2 regions of the Enterococcus sp. AZ103 genome follow, and region 1 is predicted to be linked to the other one. Evidence: predicted binding sites of a transcription regulator. Region 1 holds the regulator's gene; the other holds the start of a gene.
What was found. Region 1 encodes LexA, which represses DNA repair genes until DNA is damaged. Its sites were predicted from a motif close to CNAACANNTGTTNG; they were not measured.
Positions count from the first base shown of each region.

Region 1 (7,267 bases):
AGTTAGTTTCGGATTTTCTAGTTTCAAAAGTCCGTTAATCATCGTGATTATTGGCTCTGCACTAATTGGTGCCTTAGTGGTTTTCTTAACTTCAAGTGCGAATTTATTTCAACAAAGAAAACAGATTAAACAACTTGAACAGCAAGTAAAGGATTTTGAAACTGATCATGATAAAAAAGTTGATCAGGCTATCGCTGATTATAAAACCGATCATGAACAAGAAGTAGCCACTTTGACTGCGAATTATGAAAGTATGTTAAAAGATAAAGAAGCTGAAATTAATCAATTAAGAAATCAAGAAACAGAAAACAAAAGTGAACCTTTAAATTATTACGATTAAAAGCAAATCTGAGAACAAATAAGCAAAAATTTGTTCTCTTTTTTGTTGTCAAAAATATTCCATGCTATACTATTAAAGTTGGGATGTGAAAGCGTGAAACAAAATAATTATCAATGGAAGATACCGCCAGTCGAAACGGTTGATGAAAATTTTAAAAATGAAATGGAAAAAGCCGGATATACAGAAAATTTCATTACATTATTATGGCAAAGAAATATACATACGATGGCTGCTTTTGAAGAATTGAAAAATACCGATATCAGCGATTTACATGATCCATTTTTACTTCATGATATGGATAAAGCAGTTGAGCGTATTCAAACTGCGATAATGGAAGGCGAGCCGATTTTGATTTACGGCGACTATGATGCAGACGGAATAACTAGTACATCGATTTTAAAGGAAGCATTAGAAACATTAGGTGCTGAAGTCGGTTTTGTCTTACCCAATCGTTTTATTCATGGTTATGGGCCAAATAAAGAATTATTCGCTGAAAAAATTGAAGAAGGATTTAGTTTGATTATTACGGTGGATAACGGAGTTACTGGGAATGAAGCGATTGCTTATGCCAACCAACAAAATATTGATGTGATTGTGACCGACCATCATGAATTGCCACCAGAACTTCCTGAAGCTTATTGTATTATCCATCCAAGATTTCCAGGTGGTAATTATCCATTCGGTGAATTATCGGGGGCAGGTGTGGCCTTTAAACTAGCAACAGCTTTACTTGAAGAGGTTCCAGTAGAGTTGCTCGATCTAGCTTGTGTAGGGACGATTGCGGATTTAGTTTCCTTAACTGGAGAAAATCGTACAATTGTTAAACTAGGTTTACAAGTAATTAAGCAAAATCAACGATTAGGACTGACTCAATTATTAAAAGTCAGCGGTGTAGATTACCAAAAGATTGATGAAATGAGTATTGGTTTTAGTATCGGGCCTCGTTTAAATGCGATCGGACGTTTGGGAGATCCTAATCCAGCAGTAGATTTAATGACCACTTTTGATCCAGATTTAGCCAACGAGCTTGCTGAAAAACTTAATTTAATAAATGATGAGCGAAAAAAAATTGTTCAGGATATTACTGCAGAAGCTTTAACGATGCTTGATGAGACAGCGCAAGTTCATTTACTAGCAAAAGAAAACTGGAATCCTGGAGTATTGGGTATTGTTGCCGGAAATATTTTAAAACAAACGGGAAAGCCAGCGATTGTATTAGCTATTGATGATGAAGGAAATGCTAAAGGCTCTGGTAGAAGTGTCGATAGTTTAGATTTATTCGCGATGTTAAATACGATGAGAGAATACTTTACTCATTTTGGCGGTCACGCAGCAGCTATCGGTTTAACCATGCCCGTAGAAAAAATACCTGCTTTACAAGCGGCAATGAATCAATATATTTCAAATAACCAGATCGATTTATCAAAAAGCAATAGCTTGTTAATCGATGAAAAAATATCTATATCGAATATCTCTCTAAAATTAACCGATGAATTAAAAGTTTTAGCCCCATTTGGTACTGATAACCCTGCTCCACAGTTTATGCTTGAGACGGGCAAAGTGAGTGGCTTTCGTTTAATTGGTGGCGACCATCAGCATGTAAAATTTAGCTTAGTGGACAAAGAGTCAGAAGTAGACGTTATTGGTTTTAATTTTGGTGAAAGTCAAGAGGAATTACAACAAGATGATCTTTCCTTTGTTGGGGTATTAGAAATCAATGAATGGAATGGACAGAAGAAAGTTCAGTTTCGACTTATTGATTTTAAGTCAGAAGGTCTGCAAATAATTGACCGTCGTGCCAAACATACTTGGCAACAAAAAATTGAAGGAGATAAACTGTTATACCTAGCTTTTCAACCAAAGACTAAAAAAGTTTTTCAACCAATTTTTGGTGATCAGATAATCACATTCGACCAAGCGTTACCAGCTGAAATTGATAGTTATCAGCAATTGGTGATATTAGATTGTCCAGATGAATTAGCTATTTTGAAACAAATCGTTCACTTAGGTAACTTTCAAAAAGTCTATCTCTATCTTTATAGTCGTGATCAAGCTTATATTAATGGTATGCCTGATCGGCAACAATTCAAAGATTTATATAAATTTATCATAAAGCAACAAAAATTAGATGTGCGGTACAAGTTAAAAAACATTTCAAATTACTTAAGAATTCCTGAGAATCTGCTAGTCTTTATGATTCACGTGTTTTCCGAGTTGAAATTTGTTACAATAGACGACGGTGTTTTGGAAGCTGTCTCGCAGCCGGAAAATCGTTCATTTGAAGAAAGCCAAGCTTATCAGAAACGATTAGGTCAAATAAATAGTGAAAAATTTTTATTATTAGAAGATATCCAAAGCATCAGAAATTGGCTGCAAAATTAAAGTAAATAAATAGCTTATAGTATGAAGCAGGAGGAAACACAGATGAATTTGAAAGATTATGTGGCAAGTATTGAAGACTATCCTAAAGAGGGAATTGTTTTCCGTGATATTTCACCATTAATGGCAGACGGAGATGCTTACCGAGAAGCAACTAAGCAAATTGTTGATTATGCCAAAGAAAAGCAAATTGACATGGTTGTTGGGCCAGAAGCACGTGGTTTTATTGTTGGTTGCCCAGTGGCTTATGAATTAGGTGTTGGTTTTGCACCTGTTCGTAAACCTGGTAAACTTCCGAGAGAAACAATCGAAGTGGAATACGATAAAGAATATGGAACAGACACATTAACTCTTCACAGTGATGCGATCAAACCTGGACAACGGGTTTTAGTGACAGATGATTTATTAGCGACAGGTGGAACAGTTAAGGCGACGATCGAATTAATTGAACAACTTGGTGGGATTGTAGTCGGTTGTGCATTTTTAATCGAGTTAGAAGATTTACATGGCCGTGATAAAATTGCTAATTATGAAATTTTGACATTGATGGATTATTAAAAAATCAGCCAAAGCTATATGCAGCTTTGGCTGATTTTTTATTATGCTGATTTATGAAAATGATCGGTGTAATCATAAGGATTTACATAGTAGTAGTCTTCTCGTGGTTCATCTTCTGGATAATAATGTGGATTCATTTGTGCCATCTTGCGGCGTTTTTGCCGTTGTGCGTATCTCTTGTCATCCCAAAGCATGAACCAAGTCAAAAACAATCCCGAAAAGAACAGTACGTTAGCCAAAAGACTCAATTTTCCAATCAATAAACCTAACAATAAAACTGCAATAATTAGTCCAAAACGACGAATAGCTTTCATTTTTGATTCACTCCTTAAAAATATGTATAGAACAAGCGTTCGTATTTCTATTATACGAATGTTTGTTCGATTTGTAAAGAAAAAAATTAATCGGAGTTCCACCGATTAATTGATTCTTAAAAAATATGGTTTCGATATAAGCCAACGACTTTTCCTAAAATAGAGACATTTTCTAAAATAATAGGTGCCATGGTATCATTTTCTGGTTGTAAGCGAAAATGATCAGTCTCCCGATAAAATCTTTTACAAGTTGCTTCGTTTTCATCCGTCATCGCAATGACAATCTCTCCGTTAACAGCTGAAGCTTGTTTACGTACAATCACATGGTCACCGTCATAAATGCCAGCATTAATCATACTTTCTCCTCGAATCGTTAGCATAAACAAACTGCCATCTTCACTTGATAAATCTGGCGGCACAGGGAAAAAGTCAGATGCTTCTTCTACCGCGAGAATCGGTTCGCCTGCTGTAACGACGCCTAACATTGGTATGACTTTTGGTGCAGCACCAATCTTTTCTAATCCCGTGATCGTTAATTCTATTGCTCTAGGCTTTGTTGGATCTCGTTGAATCCAGCCTTTTTTTTCAAGTCTTGCTAAATGACCGTGAACAGTTGAAGTCGATGATAAGTTCACCGCTTCTCCAATCTCACGAACGGTTGGCGGGTAACCTTTGAATTCAACCCGTTCATGGATAAAACGAAGAACTTCTAATTGTTTCGTCTCGGTTCTCTTTGCCATGATCACACCTCTTTCTATAAACAAAGTTTAGCATAGAATAAAAAATCAAACAAGCGTTCGTATTTATTTTTCTATTCTAATTATTATTTTTTGAATTTTTATGTATAATATAGTCAAAGTGAGGTGTATAGAATGCTTTCTGAAGAAAAAATTGCTCGTATCAATGAGTTAGCAAAAAAGAAAAAAACAAGTGGATTGTCTGATGAAGAAACAAAAGAACAAAAGGAATTACGTGAAGAGTATTTGCAATCTGTTCGTGGTGGGATGAGACATCATATTGAAGGGATGAAGGTAGTCGATCCTGATGGAAAAGATGTTACACCTGATAAATTGAAGAAAATTCAAAAAGAAAAAGGACTGCATAATAGAAAATAATCATGCATTTCTATATTGAATAACCGTATTAAATCGGTTACAATGAAATTTGTAATAATAAAAGTATTTAGCACCAAAAAGGAGGAAAAGTTTTTGTTCGACAAAACAGATCAACTAGGTGTCAACACCATCCGTACATTAAGTATTGAAGCAATTCAAAAAGCCAATTCAGGTCATCCAGGTTTACCAATGGGTGCTGCACCTATGGCTTATGCATTATGGACAAAACATTTGAACATCAATCCAGCAACTTCATTAAACTGGCCAAATCGTGACCGTTTTATTTTATCTGCAGGACACGGTTCAGCAATGCTTTATAGCTTGCTTCATTTAGCAGGATTTAATGTTACTATTGATGATTTGAAAAATTTCCGTCAATGGGAAAGTAAAACACCAGGGCATCCGGAATACCATTTTACTGATGGCGTCGAAGCAACAACTGGTCCTTTAGGCCAAGGAATTGCCATGGCTGTCGGGATGGCAATGGCTGAAGCACATCTAGCTGCTACTTATAACCGAGACAGTTTTAAAGTGATGGATCATTATACTTACACGCTTGTTGGTGATGGTGATTTAATGGAAGGTGTCTCACAAGAAGCTAGTTCTATGGCTGGTCATATGAAACTTGGCAAATTAATTGCTTTATATGATTCAAACGATATTTCATTAGATGGTCCAACCAATAAAGCTTTTACCGAAAATGTTGGTGCTCGCTATGAAGCTTATGGTTGGCAACATATTTTAGTAAAAGATGGTAATGATTTAGAAGCCATTTCAAAAGCGATTGAAGAAGCAAAAGCTGAAACTGAAAAACCAACTTTGATTGAAGTTAAAACAGTTATTGGATTTGGCGCTCCAGATGAAGGAACTAGTAAAGTTCATGGGGCACCATTAGGAGCAGAAGGTATTGACGTGGCGAAAGCAGTCTATGGTTGGGAATATCCTGATTTTACAGTGCCTGAAGAAGTAGCTGCACGTTTTAAAGCAGATATTCAAGATAAAGGTGCAAAAGCCGAAGCTGATTGGGATGAAATGTTTGCTAATTATGCTAATGTTCATTCTGAATTAGCAAAGCAATTTAAAGATGCTTTCAACAATGTTTTACCTGAAAATTGGGATGAAGCTATTCCTGTTTATGAAGAAGGTTCAAGTCAAGCGAGCCGCGTATCTAGTAAAGATGTGATTCAAGGAATTGCTAAGAATTTACCAACTTTCTGGGGCGGATCTGCTGATTTATCTGGTTCAAATAATACAACAATTGCAGATGAAAAAGAATTCCAACCAGGTTCTTACGAAGGACGTAATATTTGGTTTGGTGTTCGTGAATTTGCAATGGCGGCAGCTATGAACGGTATTCATCTACATGGTGGGACAAGAGTTTATGGCGGAACATTCTTTGTTTTCGTTGATTATCTTCGTCCAGCGGTTCGTTTATCTGCGATTCAAGGTTTACCAGTCACTTATGTCTTAACACATGACTCAGTAGCGGTTGGTGAAGATGGACCGACTCATGAACCAATCGAACAATTAGCCAGTATGCGTGCAATGCCAAATGTTCAAGTAATTCGTCCAGCTGATGGTAACGAAACAGCAGCAGCTTGGAGAGTGGCTATCGAAACAAATGATAAACCAACAATTTTAGTTTTAAGCCGTCAAAACTTACCAGTCTTACCAAATAGCAAAGAAATTACTGATGCTGGCGTGAAACACGGTGGATATGTCGTGTCTAAACAAGCTGGTGAAACACCAGAAGGGATTTTAATTGCAACTGGTTCTGAAGTAAGCTTAGCAATCGAAGCGCAAAAAGTTCTGAAAGAACAAGGCAAAGATGTTTCTGTCGTATCATTACCAAGTTTTGATTTATTTGAAGCACAAGATGCAGCTTATAAAGAATCTGTTCTACCTAAATCAGTTAAAAAACGTGTAGCAATTGAAGCTGGTTCAAGTTTTGGTTGGGAACGGTATGCAACGACTGAAGGAACAACGATTACGATTGATCATTTTGGTGCCTCAGCACCTGGACCATTTGTATTAGAACAATTTGGTTTCACAACTGAAAATGTGGTAAATACATTTAACCAATTATAAAAAAATATCTGAAGGAAGTAACCTATTAAAGGTTGCTTCTTTTTTATTACGAAATTAAAATTTAGTTGCTTAATGATTACAGATGTTACACTCTTTTAACAAATCCATCAAAATATTTTGAAACGTTTGTGAATTATTTCTTGATGACCTATAATTATTATGAAAATAAAAGGATAATTAGGGAATAATTTGGAGGTACCAATGAATCAATATAAAACACGTAGTGAAAAACATCTAATTAAAAAGATGAGAAGAAAAACTATTGCAAAAAAGTCATTTGTATTGGCAGGAACGACTTTAGCGATTTCACCAATTGCAGTTAGTTTAAGTAATCATAGTTTGGTTGCTCAAGCAGAAGAAGTTTCAAGTCAGTCTGCTTTTATTAATCAAATTGGTCAATCGGCAGTAACTATTTCAGCAAATCACGATTTGTACGCGTCAATTATGATTGCTCAAGCTCTAGTGGAAAGTGG
Region 1 covers NZ_JBIOSI010000001.1:2,189,598-2,196,864, forward strand. The annotation lists gene ID741_RS11010 (LapA family protein) at 1-340, shown strand, start outside; gene recJ (single-stranded-DNA-specific exonuclease RecJ) at 434-2,722, shown strand; gene ID741_RS11020 (adenine phosphoribosyltransferase) at 2,765-3,277, shown strand; gene ID741_RS11025 (hypothetical protein) at 3,319-3,591, opposite strand; gene lexA (transcriptional repressor LexA) at 3,708-4,331, opposite strand; gene ID741_RS11035 (DUF896 family protein) at 4,464-4,706, shown strand; gene tkt (transketolase) at 4,800-6,794, shown strand; gene ID741_RS11045 (glucosaminidase domain-containing protein) at 6,996-7,267, shown strand, end outside.

Region 2 (7,267 bases), on a different contig from region 1:
TTTATGAAATGACTTTGCACCTTATCACCATTTCTGCCATTCACTGTGTAACGAGCACATTTGATATTCTTATAAGGCTCTTTTGCATTTTTGTTAGCATAATAGCTTTTTTCAAAAACGATTAATCTACTAGCAAAACGGCTAATATCAGCAATCCCAATTTGTTTTCGCATACCAACACCCTTTTTCCTTTCATTAGAAATTTAAAAATGACCATTATGATTGCTTTCATACCAAGCTTAATCCACACTATATCGAACATACGTTCTTTTTGTCAAGTGAATTACATAACTGTCAAGCGAAAAGTTTTATCAATCGGTGCGAGTTTATTAAAAATTTTGACTGACAAAACTTCTCTCTCGAAAAATATAATCGCTTATGCTAGACATGAATTTTATTCCATGACCACAAAAAGAGGCTGACACATTATCGTGTCAGCCTCCTAACTTTGTCACATCTTATTCTGCTTATCTAAAAAATCATAAATTTTGCCTTTGAAACTTTCTGATTTCTTACAAGAACCTCTAAAGAAATATCTAAAAAAAGTATTCTAAAGCCTGTAAATATGATATTATTTAGACTGTTGCAGAGCAATCTGTAACAAAGCGGAGCGTAACCCGATATGTGTGTATCGGCACTTGCTACTTCTATGATCCATTCAAGGATTGGCGTCCTTGTTTGGTAGAGGTAGTAAGGGCTCTGCTATTTATGGTAAACAAGTTACGTCCACCACAAGCGATTATATTTGCAATACAAAAACTATTTTAGTTTTCGTATTTCAGTCGTTTACTTGCCACAAGAATACCACACAAAATATTTTTTGCAAACAATAAATTTCATTTTCACCGAGGAAACCGATTTATAATATCGTTTTTCTCATTTTTTTTGTGTAAAACAGACTATTCTTACCAACAAATAATATACCAACAACCCAACAATCGCTTTCCATCATTATTTTATCATAGCATTAACGCTTATACAACAATGATAATAAACGAAAATCATTTGTTTTAAACGTTATTTAAAGTACGTTTATTAATTATTTTTTAATCTATAACCAACTGTCTATACTTACATCTGGCAAGGATTCTTTGTTTTGATCTTGTTGAATAAGAGCTATTGGTTTTTCAATAAACCAATTACGTACATAAACAAAAATGAGGTTTTGGATATCCTTTACTTTTTCTGTTTTATTTTTCTGATAAGCCTTTAGCAACGTTTGATAAAGTTCAGTTTCTGCAGCAACTCCTTGTTGTTCTAGTTCCTCAAAAACAATCGTGATTCCAGTTTGTTCTTGTGCTTTATATTTGGCATTATGGATCGTTTTTACTGTTTGCCTTGCAACTTCATAGCTTGGCGAGAAAGTCGCAATGAGTTGCAAAACTTTGTCAGGAATAAAAGTAGGTACTTGAGACGTATGGCAAGAGGCAACAAAATTATCAAGAAAAATTTGATTTTGTAATTCGTCTTTGTCAGTGTCTTTTAAGTGTCTATTAGTGTCTTGGTTATTATATTTATATACATTTTCTGCCATTTTGGCACGTCCGCTATTATCAAGGGTTTCAGCCGTTTTTGATGTTTTTTTATTTTCTTGTATGGTTGTTGTATCAGGTTTTTGGGCATTTTCGACACTCTTAGACCGACCTGCCATTTTGGCATGTCCGCTATTATCAAGGGTTTCAGCGTTTCTATTCATTAAATAAACGTCTCGATCAGTGACTTCTAGCTCTGCTAAATACAAACGATTAGGCTTGTTCTTTCCTGAAGTTTTATCAAATCCCATTTTTACTTGCATTAACAAATTTGCTTCTTCAAGTTCACTTTTTACCCTAGCGACTTTCCGTTCGCTGCAATTCATTAGTATTGCTAAATAGCTTGAAGTCATTTCAAAATATATATAGCCATTTTCATCAACAAGATTTTGATGAATGGCACTTGTCAGTTCATTTTTTAAAAGCATGTATGCGAGTTTTGCACCATCGCTTAAAGTTTTATATTTATCACCATAAATAAAAACTTTGGGATATTGAAAATAGATATCGTTATAGATTCTTTGGTTACTAAAATATTTAAATTGATTCATAGTGTACCTCCTTGCTATTTATCTTTTTCATTGACAGCATCTTCAAGAAAGAAGTTTAGCTGATTATAAGAGAAATTCAAATAGTTATAAAATTATTGTAGTAAGATATACAAATAGTAAAATATACAAATAGTAAAAAAGTGAAAGTCATATTTTTTTTTGTAGTAAAATAGTAAGATATACAAATAGTATAATATACAAAAAAAAATTGATACATTGAAAAAAGTATCAAACAGGCTTTTCTGTCATGTTTTTCAAATACTTTTTGTAGTAAAATAGTAGAATATACAAATAGTATTTAATGCAAATAGTAGAATATACAAATAGTAGAATATACAAATAGTAGAATATACAAATAGTAAGTTTAGCAAATATTTGTTGTAGTAAGAAAATATTTATGGTAAAATATTTTTGTAGTAAAAAATGATTAATAGAAATTTTTCAATATATATGGAAAGAAGGATAATTATGGTAAAAAAAATCGTTTTTGGTAATTTTAAAGGTGGAGTAGGTAAAACTACAAATTCAGTAATGTTTTCTTATGAACTAGCAAAACAGGGTATTAAAGTCCTTTTATGTGACCTTGACCCACAAGCTAACTCGACACAATTATTGAATAGAACTTATACCAAACAGCATAAATCAACTCTTGATTTCCAAAAAACAATGATGGTTGCTGTGCAAGATGGAGATTTGAGACCTGCTATTGTTGAAATGATGGAGAATTTATTTTTATTACCATCACATGTTGACTTTATTAATTATCCAGATTTTTTAGAATTAAAATTTCCTTTAGGAACGGAAAACTATAAAGAAGCACGAATTGCATATTTTCAACAATTATTAAAGGAAGTAGAAGATGATTATGATTTAATAATTATTGATTGCCCACCAACAATCTCTAAATTTACTGATTCAGCGATCTATAGCTCTGATTACATTATCATTGTATTGCAAACTCAGCAACGTTCTTTAGATGGTGCAGGTGCATTTTGGGAATATGCTCAGACATTCTATGACAATTACCCTTCAACTGATTTTGATATTGCGGGCATATTACCAGTATTAATGAAAAATGACTCTGCTATTGATAATCAAATTATTTCTGACGCAATTGAATTGTTTGGAACGGACAATGTATTTGATCATATTGTAAAACACAGTGACCGTCTTAAAAGATACGATAGAGAAGGCATTTCTGATAAAGATTTTACTGACAAATGGGATTATCATGATACTAAACTGCACACTCTCTACACAGAAATTGCTGACGAATTATTATCCAAAATAGGGGGCCTTAGTTAATGGTTAAAGAGTTCAAAAGAGACCCAAGCCGTAGAGAAGTAAAAGAAACACCTATGTCTCAACCAACTAATACATTTAGTCTCACAGAATTTGAGAAAGTCCAACAAACAAATCATGAAGAAAGTAAAATAAAAGTTGGAAGACCAAGAAAAAATAAAGTGTATGGAACAATACGAATACAAAAATATAACGTTAATAGAATCAATGCTTTACAAAATACACTTGATTATGAAACACAAGATGATTTAGTAGCAGCACTATTAGATAGATTAGAAAACTCAATTGAATCAGAGCAAAGGACGATGTTTGACATGTATATGCGCACATATGAAGCAAAAAGTCGTAAAAAAGAAAAATGAAATAAAAAAACCAAGGAAATGTCTTGTTCCTTGGTTTTTTTATTATTATCATATTTAGAATATTATATCGAATTAAAAGATAAGTGTAAGAAGTATTCTGTATCAGTTGCTTCTGCTGTAGCCCACAGGTAATAAGTTAAGGCTTCTTCGCCTTCAGCAATCAATAGCTGCTGTCCAGAACCCCATAGTAATTCTGTAAATTCTTCAAAACTAATTAATCCAAATTCATATTGTCTAATAATGTTCATCAGGATAGGGAACTCCATTTCTTGAATGAAATGATCTCAATATTTCTAATCTCGTCATAATTCACTTTCTGATTGCCGACAAAAATTCCTAATTCATCATAGCCGTTAATCTTACCTGAAATATCATCAGGGTAGTTACCATTCAAATCTCGTTCTTCCTTCTGAATTGCAACCTCTAAGTTGCTACGTGCTGCTTCTGTTAGGATAGTCCCGATTTCGTCACTATCCATCTGCATTTTTCGAGGATTTACTTTCTTAGATTCTTTCTCTTTATCTAATCTTTCTGTATGATCTGACAAATAGAATCCATTGTATTTTATGACGCCTCGATCTTGATATTCAATTGTCATTATCTAAACCTCCATGACCGCCTGCGTGCCCTCCGACAACGTTTGCTCGCTTCACACTTCTTGCATTTTCCAAAGCAGAAGAAGCATGAATAATCGCTTCAAAACCATATTTTTGACGTATTTTATCAATCACTAAATCTAAATTTTCATGATTGATTTGTTCTTGTGGGTCTTCAAATAAATTTAGCTGTAACACATCCGTCCAAACTAATTTTTTATAGGTAATTCCCACGTTCCTTACGGCATATCCAGTGTAATGCTTTCTAAAAAGGTAAAGGCATTGCTCTTGTAGCTCTTTGGTATTATCTGTGGCTGGTATGGCTAATTGTCTTGAAAATCCTTTCTCTTCCTCGTAAAAAGAAGGACGGATACTTACGTGAATACATTGTGTTTTACATTTGTGTTTTCGTATTCTGATAGCCACTTGTTCTGCCATTTCTTTTATGATTAACTCTATTTCTTCTTTTCGTACATAGTCTTTAGGTAGCACTTGAGAATTGCCATAACTTTTTTCCTGAGTAGGAGGGGGAGGTACGGCAATATCTGTTCTATCTACACCATTAGCGTGATAATAATATTGCAAACCCAATATTCCTAGTCGCGATTTCAGCGCCCAGGGATCAGCATGAGCCAACTCTTTTATGGTGGTAATACCCATATCTCTAAAGCGTAGCTTCATTTTTTTTCCGATACCCCAAAAATCAGTCATGTTTTTAATGCCCCAAACTTTGGTAGGGACATCTTCATAATTCCATTCAGCAATAAATCCATCATTATGTTTTGCTTCATTGTCTAGTGCTAACTTTGCAAGCAAGGGATTGTCGCCAATTCCTACAGTGCAAACTAAACCAGTTTGTTTCTTCACTTCAGACTGTATGATTTTAGCAAGCTGTCGGCGCTTCTGACTACGTGTCAGCTGTCTGTCTGTAAATAGGTTAAGAGACTGCTCTACCTTCAAAATCGACTCGTCAACGCTGTAAATCAGTAAGTCTTCATCTGCAACATAATCACGAAAAATATTATTAATTTCAAGATTACGTTTGATATACAAGTTCATTCTAGGCGGTGCCAAAATTAAATCTTTAGGCAAAGGGTAGGGAAGATCATTAAAACGAGACACATTTGATATTCCCATAGTTGCTTTAGCTACTGGGGAAGAAGCTAAAATCAATCCATTACCACCTACGTTGTCAGCCGTAGACAACACGACTAAATTAGTGGTTAATGGATCAAGCCCACGATCCACACATTCAACAGAGCTATAAAATGATTTAATATCAATTAAAAAATAATCTGATAGAGGTTCTTTATTGTAATCTATCATAAAGGTCACTCCTTCATTGAGATTATACCGAACATAAGTTCGGTTTGCAAATATCTAGAAAAACAAAAAAGCTCTGAAACGAAAAATCATCTCAAAGCAATTCTTTCGGTTATTTAAGAACAATCAATACCTAAAACATGTAATTGTTCAGTTGATATAAACTAATTATTGGCTCTTTAGTATATTATAGTTTTTTTCGATATTATCTAACTCTTTTAAAAAAATATCAACGTTGCTTGATAATTCGTCTGGTATATCTTGTACTTTGGGATAAGGTTTTTTAATACCGTTTTTAATAACAAAACTTAGGCAGGTTAATTCTTCTGATACAGCAGTAAGCATTTGCTCTCCGCTTTCAGTATTATATAAAATAAATGTGAATACTTCTATTTCCTGATTAGTCTTATCCATATACTGCCTTACAATGTTGTTTTGATGTTGATCTTTGAGTTCTAAATTTGTGTCTTGAGTAAGATAACTGCGATTTTCTATTGTTATAGGAAAAAGTAAAAGGTTTTTTGAATTAGAATTATTAAATAGTTGATTCGTTAATTCAAGTTTATTTAAATAAATATCTTGGTTGTCTGAAGGATATATATTAGTCATAATTTTATATAGAATATTAATATCTATTGAATTTTTATTGTAATAGAATAAATTATAAATTTTAATATTAGTAATGATTGAATTTGAAGTTTTTGCAGTTAAAAATTTTATACTATCTTCTAGTTTATTAGCCTTTCTCCAAAAAGGACGTACTTGTAAAATAAACTTTTTTGTTTCTTTTTCATCATTCTCTTCTAATTGTAATGTGATCATGGAAAACCCTAAATAGGATACGGACAATGTAATAAAAAAACCTATTAAATCTGGTACCAATTTTAAGAGTGCATCATTTTCTAGCATCTTTTTATTAACCAAAAAAAATGTAATTGTAATACTGATTAATGAAGCAAGAATTAGAAATTTATAAATGCAACCTATATTTTTCCTTTTCATTAGATATTCTCCCTATTGTTTCTATCCCTAATCGAATAAACTGTTTTCCTTGGTAATTTCAATTCCCTTGCGATCGTTGCAACCGTAAATCCTCTTGATAACATATCAATAGCTTTATCGTAAACGAGTTTATCAGCGCCTATTGCGTCCGCGTGGTACTTGAGCGGACGTCCTTTATAAATACCTCTTTCTTTTGCTAAAACTATTCCTTGTTCCTGGCGTTCCTTAATTTTTGTCCGTTCAGTTTCTGCAACATAACTGAAGACTTCAATTACTAAATTTGATAGCAGCTCTCGTAAAGTTGGATCAGTGACACCTGCAAAAGAGGGGAGATCCAAAATTTCAATATTGGCACCTTTGTTTTTGATTTGTTGCAACAAGTCTTTAATATCTTTGCTATTTCTTCCTAATCGATCCAAGCTTGTGACTAAAAAAGTGTCTCGCTCTCTTAAATAATCTAAAGCTCTTAATAATTCGACTCTATTTTTTACATCTTTACCTGAAACTTTTTCATTGAAATAAATTAAGTCGCCTTCAGCAACATTTTTATCTTTTTGCCATTCCGCAATTAATTCTTGTTGTCTATCTAAATTTTGATC
Region 2 covers NZ_JBIOSI010000005.1:13,819-21,085, forward strand. The annotation lists gene ID741_RS19850 (type IV conjugative transfer system protein TraE) at 1-173, opposite strand, end outside; gene ID741_RS19855 (replication initiator protein A) at 1,052-2,083, opposite strand; gene ID741_RS19860 (AAA family ATPase) at 2,552-3,388, shown strand; gene ID741_RS19865 (DUF5388 domain-containing protein) at 3,388-3,747, shown strand; gene ID741_RS19870 (hypothetical protein) at 3,810-3,995, opposite strand; gene ID741_RS19875 (hypothetical protein) at 3,995-4,345, opposite strand; gene ID741_RS19880 (Y-family DNA polymerase) at 4,335-5,669, opposite strand; gene ID741_RS19885 (hypothetical protein) at 5,835-6,668, opposite strand; gene ID741_RS19890 (recombinase family protein) at 6,668-7,267, opposite strand, start outside.
Region 2: the regulator LexA is predicted to act here: its motif matches at 5,698-5,711, upstream of ID741_RS19880 (Y-family DNA polymerase).